DNA from 4 places in the Rhizobium beringeri genome. Region 2 is predicted to be linked to each of the others. Evidence: riboswitches for the same ligand, from Rfam matches in the RefSeq annotation. Region 2 holds a riboswitch; each other region holds the start of a gene.
What was found. Region 2 has a riboswitch for cobalamin ahead of nrdH (glutaredoxin-like protein NrdH). Riboswitches for the same ligand answer to the same signal wherever they lie in the genome.

Region 1: linked by a shared signal. The riboswitch ahead of ELH03_RS12940 (ABC transporter substrate-binding protein) and the one ahead of nrdH (glutaredoxin-like protein NrdH) in region 2 are both predicted to bind cobalamin.
Region 3: linked by a shared signal. The riboswitch ahead of fdhA (formaldehyde dehydrogenase, glutathione-independent) and the one ahead of nrdH (glutaredoxin-like protein NrdH) in region 2 are both predicted to bind cobalamin.
Region 4: linked by a shared signal. The riboswitch ahead of cobU (bifunctional adenosylcobinamide kinase/adenosylcobinamide-phosphate guanylyltransferase) and the one ahead of nrdH (glutaredoxin-like protein NrdH) in region 2 are both predicted to bind cobalamin.

Annotation. Positions count from the first base shown of each region.
Region 1 covers NZ_SILG01000001.1:2,553,007-2,557,038, reverse strand. The annotation lists gene blh (bifunctional sulfur transferase/dioxygenase Blh) at 1-569, shown strand, start outside; gene ELH03_RS12945 (tetratricopeptide repeat protein) at 635-1,237, opposite strand; cobalamin riboswitch at 1,465-1,722, shown strand; gene ELH03_RS12940 (ABC transporter substrate-binding protein) at 1,900-2,916, shown strand; gene ELH03_RS12935 (FecCD family ABC transporter permease) at 2,922-3,953, shown strand; gene ELH03_RS12930 (ABC transporter ATP-binding protein) at 3,950-4,032, shown strand, end outside.
Region 2 covers NZ_SILG01000001.1:3,841,532-3,845,563, forward strand. The annotation lists gene nrdF (class 1b ribonucleoside-diphosphate reductase subunit beta) at 1-180, opposite strand, end outside; gene nrdE (class 1b ribonucleoside-diphosphate reductase subunit alpha) at 268-2,472, opposite strand; gene nrdI (class Ib ribonucleoside-diphosphate reductase assembly flavoprotein NrdI) at 2,451-2,855, opposite strand; gene nrdH (glutaredoxin-like protein NrdH) at 2,870-3,091, opposite strand; cobalamin riboswitch at 3,356-3,580, opposite strand; gene ELH03_RS19220 (heavy metal translocating P-type ATPase) at 3,744-4,032, opposite strand, start outside.
Region 3 covers NZ_SILG01000004.1:461,203-465,234, reverse strand. The annotation lists gene ELH03_RS31775 (putative bifunctional diguanylate cyclase/phosphodiesterase) at 1-889, opposite strand, end outside; gene ELH03_RS31770 (ABC transporter substrate-binding protein) at 995-1,801, shown strand; gene fdhA (formaldehyde dehydrogenase, glutathione-independent) at 1,890-3,080, opposite strand; cobalamin riboswitch at 3,300-3,499, opposite strand; gene ELH03_RS37620 (hypothetical protein) at 3,482-3,655, shown strand; gene ELH03_RS31760 (DMT family transporter) at 3,661-4,032, opposite strand, start outside.
Region 4 covers NZ_SILG01000001.1:2,332,701-2,336,732, reverse strand. The annotation lists gene ELH03_RS11780 (chloride channel protein) at 1-826, opposite strand, end outside; cobalamin riboswitch at 1,086-1,482, shown strand; gene cobU (bifunctional adenosylcobinamide kinase/adenosylcobinamide-phosphate guanylyltransferase) at 1,878-2,402, shown strand; gene cobW (cobalamin biosynthesis protein CobW) at 2,407-3,456, shown strand; gene cobN (cobaltochelatase subunit CobN) at 3,461-4,032, shown strand, end outside.

The DNA.
Region 1 (4,032 bases), 1.3 Mb from region 2:
TCACCGACGTCCAGACGCTCTGGAAGGAGATCTACAACTGGCCGGCGCTCGCGACCGACGGCTCGCAATGGGACCGGCTGTTTGCCGATGGCGACACGTTCGAGATCGGCGCGCTTAAGGCCCGCGTGATGTTTTCGCCCGGGCACACACTCGCCTCGGTGACCTATGTGATCGGCGACGCCGCCTTCGTGCACGACACAGTGTTCACGCCGGATTCCGGCACGGCGCGCACAGATTTCCCGGGCGGCAGCGCCAGTGCCCTCTGGCACTCGATCCAGGCGATCCTGTCGCTACCCGAGGAGACCCGCCTCTTTTCCGGCCACGACTACCAGCCGGGCGGCCGCCACCCGCGCTGGGAAAGCACGGTGACCGCCCAGAAAAGCGCTAATCCTCATATCGCAGGCATCGACGAGCCCGGCTTCGTGGCGCTGCGCCAGGCCCGCGACCGCACCCTGCCGAAGCCGAAGCTGATGCTGCACGCGCTGCAGGTGAATATCCGCGGCGGGCGGCTGCCCGAGCCAGAGGAGAATGGCAGGCGGTATTTGAAGATTCCGCTGGATGCGTTGTAGGGCGGAGTGACTAGCAGGTGGCGACGGCGTCTGGACGATTGCGCCGCCGGACAAAGGGCTGGATATCAGGAACGACCTTTGCCATCGAGCAATTCTGATACTGGGAGCGGCAGGTCTGGATGTGCACGACATAATTCGAGCAGATCTTCTCTTGCATCAGGGTAATCCTGAAGCGCTGCACGACGGTACCATTTGAATGCCTCCGTCAGATTGATCTCGCAGCCCACGCCATGCTCTTTCATTTGGGCTAGCCTGTATTGTGCACCGGCATGATCCTGATTTGCGGCCTGGCCGTACCATCTCACGGCGTCTGTTGGATCGATATCGCAACCGTCGCCGTCTTCTCTCATCAATCCCAATAAATACTGTGCGTCGGCATGGCCTTGACTGGCGGCTTTCTCAAACCACTTGCAGCCTTCGGGCGCGCTTTGTGCAACGCCGTCCCCCATGAGATACAGGCCAGCCAGGAGGAATTGCGCATCGACATGACCTTGTTCGCCCGCTTTCCGAAGCCATCTCGCGCCTTCGGCTTTATCCCCGGTGACACCTTCACCTCGTGCAGTGATGTGGCCCAATTCAAATTGTGCTTGCGCATCGCCTTGCTCGGCTGCTTGGCGAATTGCGCCTATCCTGGCTGCGGCGAGATCGGCGCTATCCGGATTGCTCATTGCTACATCAAACCTCGTTGAAATCGGTGGCGCCAAAGCTATGTCGGGGGCCTGCCTTTCGCAATCCGTCGTGACGCACGCCGACGGATGCCCCGGCGCTGGCGTCAGCACCGCAGACGATAGCTTTTGCTCGAGGGCGCTGGCGAGTTTTGCTTTTAGGTCTCGCAATTTGCCATGGTGAGCCGGCACGATCCTCCGCAATAATCATTGACGTCAGGCGGGTGGGCGACATAACTGGGTGCGACGGTTCCCTGAAGATGACTCCAAGGGGATTAATAGGGAACACGGTGAGGACGACCCAGTAGGGACCGAGACCGTGGCTGCCCCCGCAACTGTAAGCGGATTGTCGATCATCTCAGGAGTGGCCAGCGACTGGCCATCTCTGATGGGCCTATCGCCCTGCCACTGCGAACTATCGCGCGGGAAGGCGGATGAAACGACGGATATCCGCAAGCCAGGAGACCTGCCGTCAATCACGATCCAATCAACCGGGCGGGGATGCCCGGAAAGGAACAGATATGATTGACCTGCTGAACCTTCGCCGAATTCCGGCATGCATCCGCCTCGATTGGGTCTCCTGCGGCTAGTTCACGCCTAAGCGTGCTTTCGGTCCGCGCACATGAGCGGAACGGCCGTGATTTTTCCCTTGATCGAGGTTTTCCATGCGCCAGATTCTCGCCACCATGACATTTGCCTTCGGGCTCGCCGGCCTTGCGGCACCAAGCCTTGCCGCGACCCGATATCCCTTGACCATCACCAATTGCGGCCAGCAGGTGACCTTCGAAAAGGCGCCGGCGAGGATCGTTTCGATCGGCCAGGGCATGACCGAAGTTCTCTTCTCGCTCGGCCTTGCCGATAGGATCGCCGGAACGGCCGTCTGGGTCGGTCCAGTGCTGCCGCAATATGCCGAGGCCAACAGCAAGATAAAGCGGCTTGCCGACAACGATCCGAGCTTCGAATCCGTCGTCGGGCAGGAGCCCGACCTGGTGGCGGCCGAGTTCGAATGGCATGTCGGCGCGCAGGGATCCGTCGGCAAGCGGGAGCAGTTCAAGGATCTCGGGATCAATACCTATCTCGCGCCGGCCGATTGCGTCGCCAAGGTCAATACCGACGGCGGCGACGGCGTGCGCAGGGAATTGTTCACGATGGAGCTGATCTACAGAAAAATCGCTGAGCTCTCGGAGATCTTCGACGTGAAGGAGCACGGCGATGCGCTGATTTCCAAGCTGAAGAAGCGCGAGGCGGATGCCGTCGCTTCGATATCAGGCGCATCGGGCAAGAACTTGCCCGTCGTCTTCTGGTTCTCCAGCAAAGAGGTCAACGGCGACGCCTTCATCGCCGGTAAGAACAGCGCGCCCGCCTATATCCTGAAGACGATCGGTGCGAAGAACGTCGTCACCACGGAAGAGGAATGGCCGCTGGTGGGTTGGGAAACCATCGCCCAGGCGAACCCTGCCATCATCGTGCTGGCGACCATGGACCGCCGCCGTTACGCGGCTGACGATCCTAAGGTCAAGGTTGATTTCCTCGAGAACGATCCTGTGACCAAAGAGTTGGACGCGGTCAAAAACAAGCACTTCGTGATGATGGACGCACAGTCGATGAACCCGACGATCCGCACGATCGACGGCATCGAGACATTGGCGAACGGCATCAAGTCCTTCGGCCTGGCGCAGTGAAGGCAATGTCGGTCAGGCAACAGGGATGGTGGGCGCTTGGTGCGCTCACCATTGCGGCACTTCTCCTGCTCGGGCTGATGATCAGCCTTGCCGTTTCCATCGGCGAGATCGCAATTCCCGTTGCGACCACCGCGGAGGCGGTTTCGAACCGGCTGTTCGGAACGGATTTCGAGCTCAGCCGCATCCACCAGGGCATCGTCTGGGATTATCGTCTGAGCCGCGCGCTCGTCGCGGCCAGCGCCGGCGCATCGCTCTCGCTTTGCGGCGCGATCCTGCAGGCGTTGCTGCGCAATCCGCTGGCCGAACCCTACGTGCTCGGCATCTCCGCCGGCGCCTCGACGGGCGCCGTCTGCGTGATGATCCTCGGCTTCGGCTACGGTGTTCTCGGCCTGTCGAGCGGCGCCTTCATCGGTGCGGTCATTGCCTTTCTGCTGGTCGGCTTCCTGGCGACGGGTGCGGGGGGAAGCGGCGAGCGCATCATCCTTTGCGGCGTCGCCGGTTCGCAGCTCTTCAATGCGCTGACCTCCTACATCGTGACGACATCGGCGAATGCCGAGCAGGCGCGCGGCATCCTGTTCTGGCTTTTGGGTTCGCTCAGCGGCGTGCGCTGGCCCGATGTCTATCTGTCGGTGCCGATCGCGCTTGCCGGCTTCATCATCTGCATGGCCCATGTGCGGGCGCTAGACGCCTTCGCTTTCGGCACGGATGCCGCCGCCTCGCTCGGCATTCCCATACGCCGCGTCCAAATCGTGCTGTTCGGCATGACGGCGGCGATGACGGCAAGCGTCGTCAGCATGGTGGGTTCGATCGGCTTCGTTGGCCTCGTCATTCCCCACGCCGCCCGCTTCCTCGTCGGGCCGGGGCATGGGCGGCTGCTGCCGGCAACAGCGCTCGGCGGTGCGATCTACATGGTCGGCGCCGATATTGTTTCGCGCGTCATCATACCGCAGCAAATCCTGCCGATCGGCGTTGTCACCGCGCTCTTCGGCGCGCCGGCCTTCGCCATCATCCTCTATCGCGTGCGAGGAAATGCATGAGCATCAGCGTCGACCAGGTAAGCTTTGCCGCCGGCGATACCGTCATCGTCAACGGCGTCAGCCTAACGGTGGAAAGGGG
Region 2 (4,032 bases):
CAGCTGCTGCTCGACCGGCGTCAGCGTCGCCCAGGAAGGAATGTCGTTCGAAAGCGGCACTTTCTCTGGCAGCCAGAAATTGCCGGTGAGCCGGTTCCAGACTTCGAGATCCTTATCGTCCTCGATGCGGTTCCAGTTGATGGCGCGCACGCGGGAAGCGGGTTTGACTTGCATGTTCATCGGATGGTCCTTTTCGGGCGTCGGCATCTGCATGGCGAAGGGAACTGCGGAACCCTCCCGCTTCTTGCAGCGCCAGCGGCAATCAAATCACAAGGTACAGGATACGCAGCCCTGCACCTCGGTGCCGGACAGCGCCATCTGGCGAAGGCGGATGTAGTAGATCGTCTTGATGCCCTTCTTCCAGGCGTGGATCTGCGCCTTGTTGATGTCACGCGTCGTTGCCGTATCACGGAAGAACAAGGTCAGAGACAGGCCTTGGTCGACATGCTGGGTCGCCGCCGCATAGGTGTCGATGATCTTCTCCGGCCCGATCTCGTAGGCATCCTGATAATAGTCGAGATTGTCGTTGGTCATGAACGGCGCCGGATAATAGACACGGCCGATCTTGCCTTCCTTGCGGATCTCGATCTTCGAGACGATCGGATGGATCGAGGAGGTCGAGTGGTTGATATAAGAGATCGAGCCTGTCGGCGGCACCGCCTGCAGGTTCTGGTTATAGAGGCCGGAGGCCATCACCGCCTTCTTCAACGCCACCCAATCTTCCTGCGTCGGAATGTGAATGCCTGACGTCTCGAACAGCGCCCTCACCGTCTCCGTCGCCGGCTCCCAGCGCTGCTCCGTATATTTGTCGAAATATTCGCCGGAGGCATATTTCGAGTTCTCGAAGCCCTTGAAGCTTGTGCCGCGTTCGACCGCCAAAAGGTTTGAGGCGCGGATCGCGTGGTAGGTCACCGTATAGAAATAGATGTTGGTGAAATCGACGCCTTCCTCGGAGCCGTAGAAGATGCGTTCGCGGGCGAGATAGCCGTGCAGGTTCATCTGGCCGAGTCCGATTGCATGGCTCTCGTCATTGCCCTTCTCGATCGAGGGAACCGAGGAAATGTGACTCATGTCGGAAACGGCCGTCAGGGCCCGGATCGAGGTCTCGATCGTCTTGCCGAAATCGGCCGAATCCATTGCCGCCGCGATATTCAGCGAGCCGAGATTGCAGGAAATATCCTTGCCGAGATGTTTGTAGGAAAGGTCGTCATTATATTCGCTCGCCTCGCTCACCTGCAGGATTTCCGAGCATAGATTGCTCATCGAAATACGCCCGGCGATCGGGTTCGCCCGGTTCACCGTGTCCTCGAACATGATGTAGGGGTAGCCGCTCTCGAATTGGATTTCAGCAAGCACCTGGAAGAATTCGCGCGCCTTGATCTTCTTCTTGGAGATGCGGACGTCGTCCGCCATCTCGCGGTACTTTTCCGTCACCGAAATCTCAGTGAAGGGCACGCCATAGACGCGCTCCACGTCATAGGGCGAGAACAGGTACATATCCTCGTTGTTCTTGGCGAGCTCAAAGGTGATATCGGGCACGACGACGCCGAGCGACAGCGTCTTGATGCGGATCTTCTCGTCGGCATTTTCGCGCTTGGTGTCGAGGAAGCGCATGATGTCGGGGTGGTGGGCGTTAAGATAGACGGCACCCGCCCCCTGCCGCGCGCCGAGCTGGTTGGCATAGGAGAAACTATCTTCAAGCAGCTTCATGACAGGGATGATGCCCGAGGACTGGTTCTCGATATGCTTGATCGGCGCGCCCGCCTCGCGGATATTCGTCAGCGACAGCGCCACGCCGCCGCCGCGCTTCGACAATTGCAGCGCCGAATTGATCGACCGGCCGATCGATTCCATATTGTCCTCGACGCGCAGCAGGAAGCAGGAAACCAGTTCGCCGCGCTGCTTCTTGCCGGCATTGAGGAAGGTCGGCGTTGCCGGCTGGAAGCGGCCGGAAATGATCTCCTCGACCATGTCGCGGGCAAGGGCCTCGTCGCCACGCGCCAAGGCCAGAGCCACCATGCAGATGCGGTCCTCATAGCGCTCGAGATAGCGCTTTCCGTCGAAGGTCTTCAGCGTATAGCTGGTGTAATATTTGAAGGCGCCGAGGAAGGTCGGGAAACGGAATTTCTTGGCATAGGCCTGGTCGAACAGATCCCGCACGAAATTGAAGGAATACTGGTCTAGAACCTCCTGCTCGTAATAGCCCTCGGTCACGAGGTAATCGAGCTTTTCCCCCAGATTGTGGAAGAACACAGTGTTCTGGTTCACGTGCTGGAGGAAATATTGCTTGGCCGCCAAACGATCCTTGTCGAGCTGGATCCGCCCCTCATCGTCATAGAGGTTCAGCATCGCGTTCAGCGCGTGATAGTCGAGGGTTTCGGCGGCCTTCGGCGGCCTTTCCCCGGCGGGCTGAGCGAAAGTGTGATGCGGTTTTGCGTCCGCATCCCGCGTCATGTTTGTTGCCGTGTCCAAAATCGTTCCATTCCGTGTTTGACCTTGGCAACGTCGTCTTCGGTGCCCATGAGCTCGAACCGGTAAAGGTACGGCACCTGGCATTTCTGCGAGACTACGTCGCCGGCGAGCCCGTATGTCTCGCCGAAATTGCTGTTGCCCGCGGCGATTACGCCGCGGATGTGTCCGCGGTTTTCCGCATCGTTGAGGAAACGGATCACCTGCTTGGGAACGGCGCCCTTGCCGCCGTCGCCGCTATAGGTCGGCACGATCAGCACGAAGGGTTCGCGGATATGGAACGCGTCTGCGCCACCTGGCGGAATGCGCGCCGCGCGCAATCCGAGCTTGACGACGAACCGATGGGTATTCTCGGATCGGCTGGAATAATAGACGATCAGGCCCATCGCTTGTCCTCAGGTCAGGAGAGCGCGCTAATCATGTCGGGACGGAAGCCCGCCCAATGCTGCTCGCCGGCGATGACCACAGGCGCCTGCATGTAGCCGAGGCTGCGGACGCGATCCAGCGCTTCGGCATCCTGCGAGATATCGACGATGTCATAATCGACACCCAACCGGTCGAGGGCGCGGTAGGTGGCAGTGCACTGGACGCAGGCAGGCTTGCTATAGACGGTAATGGTCATGATATTCCTCGTGACGACGCGATTGGGCGCAGGACATCGATCGGAAATCTGCCGATATCCATCGAAAAATTCTCTGATGATTTGAGCTATGCGGCTGTTTAGCCCCTGGGCGCACTCCGCCCTCTACCTCGAGCGGGTGGCGGCCTGAACTGAGATACTGACATGACTTCACCCCGAAGTGGCTCATGCGGAGGCTCGAGCCGGCGAAACGCGATGCGGAGATTCCCCGCAGCCATGCAACGCGACCTTCCGGACACCCCGCCCGTGGACGTTTCGTTCGAGGCAGGTCTCCTGGCTCACGGGTCAAAGCGCCTGCCCCAGCCTTCCCGGAGCATCATGCTCCAGTGACCTGAAATCGGACAGTTGCTCGCCGCTTACAGTTGCGGGGGCAGCTCCGGCATTGCCGCACCATGATGGCGAGACGCACCGAATTCCCGTCTTAGCCGCCGATCCTCACGAATCGACGGAACCTCGAACACTAGATATGGTACTCGAATCGCCGATGACGTCAACAAGTTGTTGTGGCGTCGCAGCAATGGCGGCAAAGAATCGCCGCGCCTGTGTATGATGTGGATAATGAAGCGTTAATGGAAATGCGCTGTGGAAAACCCATCATAAAAGAGCCGGTAGAAGCCGGCTCCCCAAACGATATTCATATTTTTATTCGAAGCAGCCTGAGCGCGTTGATCGTTACCAGCACGGTGGCGCCGGTATCGGCGAGGATCGCTGGCCAGAGCCCGGTGATGCCAGCGATCGTCGTCACCAGAAACACCGCCTTCAGCCCGAGTGCGATGGTGATATTCTGCAGGATGTTGCGCATCGTGCGTTTGGAAAGTTCGATCATGCGCGCCACGTCGCCGACGCGTCCGTGCAACACGGCGGCATCCGCCGTCTCCAGCGCCACATCGGTGCCACCACCCATGGCGATGCCGATATCGGCA
Region 3 (4,032 bases), on a different contig from region 2:
GGCCGATCACCCTCGAACCTGGAAGATCGGGCCGCCATACGATGAAGCCGATCGGTTCGCCATTTGCCGTGGCGTCAATCTGGAACGCAACCTCGTTTTCGTCTGCATCGGCCGTGCGCGCAAAGCGCGCGCCGTTGAGGCCCTGTTGCCGGCTCAATTCATCCAGCGCCGCACCATCGATAAACCTGACGACGATCAGGAATTGCCGCATCGTCTGCTGCTGCCCCTCATCGGGTTCGTTGATGGCGACGACACCGACGATCGTCGGCCGACCTTCCAGCCGCATCAGATTGGCCAACGCAGTGTTGGAGCGTCCTGGGCTCGCAAGGCGGTTTTCCATCGAGGACGGCGTCCGTTCGTTGGAAACCGTGCCTTGTCTCACCCCAAGGCGGGCATCCTGAAGCAGAGGCAAAAAGAGAGGCTTCATCCAGCGATAACGCTTTTCCGTTTGGGCGTCCGCCAGCATCAGCAATTGAGCCTTCTCGTCAACGACAAAGGCCTGATCGTAGCCGAAGGCGGACATTGCGGTCTGGCTGATCGCACTCCCGGCGGCCGCTGTCAGAACCGCATCGAGGCTGGAGGAGCCTCCGGTTGACCGGGCAGCCGGATAAACACGTGTAAGGTAGCCGTTGCCGAACTGGCCGATAACATGCGCGACTTGATCGACCTGTTCCAGCAGGCGCGCATTTACAAGCTGGCGCTGTCGATCAAGGGCGGCAGCATCGCTTTCGGTTCCTGCCCAGAGCGCCGAGAGTACGACAAGTCCGATCGCTCCAAGCCCGCTGACGGCAATCAGAATGAGAATTCTTCCCGAAGCGATCCAGGATTTCTGAAACGTGTTGGAGCTGGAAGGAAGAACGATGTGCAAGCCTAGACCCCTGAACACCACGACACGGGCGCATTCATCGACGCTAACAAAGAAGCGTTCACGTAGAATTAAAGGCTGCGGCGCACGATGGGGCGAGATCGACTATGCCCCAAGGAGCTCCCGACGATGTTGCGCATATCCATTCAGACTATACTGCGCGGAGTGCTGATGGCGGGCGGGATGGGTATTTTTTTGGCCGCGACCTCGCCGCTCGAGGCGGCTGCGCAAGATCGCATGCCGATGAGAGTTGCCGTCGAAGGTGCATTTCCCCCCTTCAACTATCTCGATGCAAATAACAAGCTTCAGGGCTTCGACATCGATATTGCCAATGCGCTGTGCGAGGTCGGCAAATTCGAATGCCAATTTATCATCGAGAAGTGGGACGACATCATCCCCGATCTCATTGCCGACAAATACGACGCGATCATCTCATCCATGTCGATGAGCCTTGAGCGGCGTCAAAAGGTTGCCTTCACTGAAAAATACTACAACAGCCCCTCGGTGTTCATCGCCCGGAAGGATTCGTCGATCAGCGATGTCAGCCCCGCCGCTCTCAGCGACAAAATTCTTGGGGTGACATCGTCGACAGCGCAGGAATCCTATGCCAACCATCTTTATCCGGAAATGAAAAAGACGGTGTTTCGGTCTTCGCCGGAATTGTACAAAGGCCTGGCGGATGGGAGCGTCGACATTATCCTCGAGGATAAACTCGCCATCTACGACTGGATTGCCAACACTAAGGCAGGAAGCTGCTGCGAATTCAAAGGGCCGGATCTGGTCGACGTCACATATTTCGGTGAGGGTGCCGGCATCGCGCTCCGCCTGGATGACAAGGAGCGTCTGACGCGCCTGAACGAAGCGTTGAAGAGCATCAAGGCGGATGGGACCTACGACATGATCAACGCAAAATATTTCCCGTTCAGCATCCAGTAATTCGTCAATCAAATTGTCATGTGGTGAATGCGGAATGGCCGGTTTTCCGCCGGCCATTCCTATTGGGTAAAGTCCTCAGTCGTAACCGCTACGCAGCTTTCGCGACCTCTCCATGCGGATCGAGGACATATTTCGTCGCCGCTCCCTGGTCGAAGCTCTCATATCCATTGGCGGCATCGTCGAGCGGAATGACCTTGGCGTTGACGATATCGGCAATTGGCAGTCGGTCGTGGAGGATTGCCTGCATGAGCTGACGATTATATTTGATCACCGGAGTCTGGCCGGTGTGGAAGGACTGCGCCTTGGCCCATCCGAGGCCGAAGCGGAGCGACAGATTGCCGTGTTTGGCGGCGTTGTCGACGGCGCCCGGATCCTCGGTGACGTAGAGGCCGGGAATGCCGATCGAACCCGCGGCACGGGTAATCTCCATCATCTGATTGAGGACGATCGCCGGCTGTTCCCCACCGGAATGGCCGCGTGCCTCGAAGCCGACCGCATCGATGGCGCTGTCCACCTCGTTGGTGCCGACGACCTGCGCGATCATATCGCCAAGACGGTCACTCTTCGACAGGTCGATCGGTTCGAAACCGACTTTCGCTGCATGCGCCAGACGGTCCTTGTTGAAATCACCGATCATCACGACAGCAGCGCCGAGAATGCGAGCCGAAGCCGCAGCCGCAAGACCGACAGGGCCGGCGCCTGCGACGTAGACGGTCGAGCCGACTCCAACGCCTGCCCGCACCGCGCCATGGAAGCCGGTGGGCAGAATGTCGGAGAGCATGGTGAGATCCCGGATCTTCGCCATTGCCTTGTCCCGATCAGGGATTTTCAGCAGGTTGAAATCTGCGTAGGGAATAGTGACGTAGCGCGCCTGTCCGCCGATCCAGCCGCCCATGTCGACATAACCGTAAGCCCCGCCGGCGCGGGCCGGGTTTACCGTCAGGCAGACGCCGGTATCCTGCGACTTGCAGCAGCGGCAGCGGCCGCAGGCGACATTGAAAGGCACCGAAACGATATCGCCGATGTCGAGCATCTCGACATCGATGCCTTTCTCGATGATCTCGCCGGTGATTTCATGACCGAGGACCAGGCCCGGCATCGCTGTCGTGCGGCCGCGGACCATGTGCTGATCGGAGCCGCAAATATTGGTGGATATCACCTTCAAAATCACGCCGTGTTCGATGCGGCGGCCGTCGGGCGCTTCCAGCTTCGGGTCGTCGATGTCGCGAACTTCGACCTTGCCCGGCCGGAGATAGACGACGCCTCTATTTTTGCTCATGGATTCCTCCCACTTGTGAATGCCTCGATCTGCAACCGATGCAGTCGATGGCAACCTTCCCTCCGGCCTGCCTCCTCTGCAGTCCGGTGTCTACAACACGAGGATACCGCCGCATCGGGCGATATTCGAATTTTCAAAACGGACAGATTGGATGAGAAGAGGAGTGAACGCCACGGTTTTCACCTGTCGTTCCGCTCGTGATCGTCTGCCGCAATCCGTCGATTTGCTGTGCCAAGAGCTGGTTTCCGGCTCCAGAATCTCCTTTCGATCCATCTCGATATCTTTCCGGATGTCTATCCGGCGATTTCCTTGAGGATTTCAGTTCTTCTACCGCTGCGGGGCAGCGCCGGCGTCAGGCCAGCGTCCCAATGGTCCATTTCGCCAGTTTGCGAGATAGCGCCTTGAACACCACAAGCAAACCATGCCTGACGGAAAACAGCGATCAAGAAAACGACATGGGCGCAACTCAAAGACGACAGTCGGCAAAGTCGCAATGGCGCTGCGTAGCGGAAATAATTGATCCCGCGAATACGGCGGTTTTCCGGATCGTCCCGGAAGATTTAATCGCCGCCTAAAGGCTTTAGGCGCGATGCGGCCGGCGGCTGCGGTTGAAGTCGATGGCCGTGTGCCAGAGCACGGCGCCAAGGATGATCGCACCGCCGAAAAAGGTGGCAATGGGCGGTTGCTCGGAAAACAACAACCAGACCCAGAAAGGCGTGAGCACGATTTCGATCGTGCCGATCAGCGCCGCTTCCGCCGGCGGCATTCGTTTCGCCCCGGCAAGGAAGAGCACGAGCGCCAGGGAGAAATTGGTCGCACCGAAGGCGGCGAGAACGATCCAGTTATGCAGGTCGAGCGAGCCGACTGAACCGAACGGGGCAAAGATAGCAAGCGTCAGGAAGGCGCTGACGACGGTCGGCGGTAGGCTCGGGACGCCGGGATTGACGCGCGG
Region 4 (4,032 bases), 1.5 Mb from region 2:
CCAGCTCTTCGACAAAGGCGACGCCCTGCATGATCAGGATGCCGACACCGGCGCAGAAAGCACCGAGCAGCAGTGCCGGGATATAATCGGCCGGCACGACCGAGCCGAAGCTGCCGATATCGATGGTGAAATCGCTGCCGGCAAGCAGCCTTGCGATCAGGGTGGAGACAAGGGCGGAGACGACGACAGGCGTCAGCGAGACGATCGTATAGGTGCCGATGATCAGCTCGAAGGCATAGAAAGCACCGGTCAGCGGCGCGTTGAAGGCGGCGGCGATGGCGCCCGCCGCGCCGCAGCCAACGAGGGTGCGCAGGTCCGAGCGGCGAAGCTGCAGCTTCAGCCCGAATTTCGAGGCGAGGCCGGCGGCAAGCTGGGTATAGCCGGCCTCCAGGCCGACGGAGGCGCCAAAACCGTTGGAAATCAGGTTCTGCACGGCAACGATGATGCTGTCGGTCAAGGACAGGCGGCCGCCATGCAGCGCATTGGCCTCGATCGGGTCGACCATCGGCTTCTTCCGTCGTTTCGCCAGCACTAGGAGCAACAGGCCGAGCAGGGCGCCGCCGATGACGGGGGCGGTGAGCAGCAGCATCTTGTTCTCGATCTCGGACGAGCTCAACCGCTCGCTGTCGGCGATGCCGAAGACCAGCTGATGCAGCTCGTTGGAGACGTAACTCATGCCGGTGACGGCGAGACCCGAGATGATGCCGACGACGGCGCCCGCCAGCGACAGGCCGACCTCGCTACGGCGGGTCAGCGCCCGCAGGCGTCCCGGATCGAAGAATACACGCAGCGCACGAAAACGGCGCCGATCCAATTTCATAAGCATGGCTAGACAACTAGGCGGGGAGAGGCCCGGTCAAGGGCAGAGATGGTCGCGCAGTCCGCTTGCGACGCAATTGCGGCGAAAAGCCGGCGGTTGGGATAAATTTTTATGACGTAAGCCACTGATAAATGACGATATTTTAGGTAGGGTAAGTCGTGTTTGAGTAAGTGTGTCGCGTGGCTGGCGATCGAGCTTCCGCCAAGGCCGGTTGACTTCCCCCCTGTGCTTGCCTAACCATCCCGATAACGGATGGTCGACTGACCATCCTGACATAACGGATGGTTCCGGATCGGTGTTGCGCCCTTCCGGATGAAAAGGGAATGTGACGGGGCGGACCCAAGCCGGGCGCCTTCATCACAGCCGACCCCGCGACTGTAGAGCGGTCAGGGTCTTCCATCCGGCATCAAGCCCTTCCGGCTCGGAGCCTGCAATCGTGCGGGCGGGCGGGACGGGCGATATGCCGGAAAAGCCACTGGATATGCATGGTGATCAACCGGGGTCGGACGCCTCTCAAGTCTACGAATCGTCCACCTTTTCACTGATGCAGCCGGGAAGGCGAGGATGATCCGCTGGCACGATCAGGGCGACCGGTTTCCGGTCTGCCCCGATCGCGGCCGATAACCGCGAGCCAGGAGACCTGCCATGCGTGCCGGGCGAGAAGCCCACACCTGGGCACTATGCCCGTTGCCAGCACGGAGGTTGTCTTGGCTGAACGATTGAATTCAGCGCGGCCTGGTGCGGCGCGATTTGCTTCCTCTTCTCCCCAGCGGGGAGAAGGTGGCCCGAAGGGTCGGATGAGGGGGCCGCACGGCACGCCCTTCATCATTGCCCTTCGCTTGCGCTCAGTGCATTCGCGGCTTTGCCGCTCGCCCCCTCAACCGCCTGCCGGCACCTTCTCCCCGCTGGGGAGAAGAGACATGTGGCGATGCTTTGCCTCGTCTGATCCCATGGAAGTCAAAGAGACGGCTTTGGACTGCGGTTCGTTCTGCAGCAGAAGCTCGAGCGGACAGTGGGGGGCAAACCACATGTCCTTCACCCGAGGGACCGTTTGCGCATGACCGTCGCTCCTTCCAACGCCGTCTTCATCCTCGGCGGTGCGCGCTCCGGCAAGTCCCGGTTCGCCGAATCCCTCGTCACCGCGACCGATCTGGATCGCCACTACCTTGCCACCGGCCGTGCCTGGGACGAGGAGATGCAGGCGCGCATAACGCAACACAAGGCCGATCGCGGTCCGTCCTGGACGACGCATGAGGAGCCTCTCGATCTTGTCGGCAGGCTTACCGCCATCGACGGCGAGGGGCGCATCGTGCTGATCGATTGCCTGACGCTCTGGGTCACCAATCTGATGATGGAGAAGCGTGAGATGGCGGCGGAATTTGCCGCACTTGCCGATTTCCTGCCCGCTGCGAAGGCGCGGCTCGTTTTCGTTTCCAACGAGGTCGGTCTCGGCATCGTGCCGGATAATCGCATGGCGCGGGATTTTCGCGATCATGCCGGCCGGCTGCACCAATCGATCGCGGCGAAGGCCGCCGAAGTCTATTTCATCGCGGCAGGCCTGCCGCTGAAAATGAAGGGTTAAGTCCATGAACCAGCAGAAGATTCCCGCAACCGTCATCACCGGCTTCCTCGGTGCCGGCAAGACGACGATGATCCGCAACCTGCTGACCAATGCCGGCGGCAAGAAGATTGCGCTTATTATCAACGAATTCGGCGATCTCGGTGTCGACGGCGACGTGCTGAAGGGCTGCGGTGCTGATAATTGCACCGAGGACGACATCATCGAGTTGACCAATGGCTGCATCTGCTGCACCGTTGCGGACGATTTCATTCCGACGATGACGAAGCTGCTCGAGCGCGAACAGCGGCCCGATCACATCGTCATCGAGACCTCGGGCCTTGCTTTGCCGCAGCCGCTGGTCGCCGCCTTCAACTGGCCCGACATTCGCACCCAGGTGACCGTCGACGGCGTCATCACGGTGGTCGACAGCGCCGCTGTAGCCGCCGGCCGTTTTGCCGACGATCATGATGCGGTCGATGCGCGCCGTGCCGAAGATGAATCGCTCGATCACGAAAGCCCGATCGAGGAGCTGTTCGAGGATCAGCTGACCTGCGCCGACCTCATCGTGCTCAACAAGACAGACCTGATCGATGCTGCCGGCCTTATCAGGGTGCGCGACGAGGTTGCCTCCCGCACGGTGCGCAAGCCCGTGATGATCGAGGCGAGGAACGGCGAGGTGTCGGCCGGCATCCTGCTCGGCCTTGGCGTCGGCACAGAGGACGATGTCGCCAATCGCAAGTCGCATCACGAGCTGGAGCATGAAGACGGTGCGCCGCACGACCATGATGAATTCGACAGCTTCGTCGTCGATCTCGGAGCCATTGCCGATGCCGCCGGCTTCGTCGAAGCGCTGAAGGACATCATATCAGCCCATGACGTGCTGCGTCTCAAGGGTTTCGTCGACGTTTCAGGCAAGCCGATGCGCCTGCAGCTCCAGGCCGTCGGCAGCCGCATCGACCACTATTTCGACCGCGCCTGGGGCTCAGGCGAAAAGCGCGGCACACGCCTCGTCGTCATTGGCCTGCATGAAATGGACCAGGGCGCGGTGAGGGCGGCGATCGAAGCGCTGGCATAGACCGATGCATCTGCTTCTGGCCCAGCAGGGAACGATCAGCGACGGCGAGGAGGCCATCGACCTCGGGCAGACGCCGGGCGACATCCTATTCCTGTCGGCGGCCGACACCGAGCTTGCCGCGATCGCGGCGGCCCATCGCGATAGCCGGACAGCACCTTCGCTGCGGCTCGCCAGCCTGATGAGCCTCAAGCATCCGATGTCGGTCGATACCTATGTCGAGCGCACTGCTCGGCATGCGAAGCTGATCATCGTGCGTGCGCTCGGCGGCGCCAGCTATTTCCACTATGCGCTGGAAGCGCTGCATGCGGCGGCGGCCCGCGCCGGAGCACTGATTGCGGTTTTGCCGGGTGATGCCAGGCCGGATGCCGGGCTGGTTCCTTTCTCCAATGTTGATCTGGGCGATCTGAACGCGCTCTGGGCCTATCTGATCGAGGGCGGCGACGCCAATACGCGGGCCTTTCTCGATTATGCCGAGGCTATGCTGTCGGGTGCCGAGAAACCGGCGCCGGCTGTGCCTTTGATGAAGGCAGGTATTTGGTGGCCGGGGCGGGGATTGATCGGGGTTGAGGAGTGGCG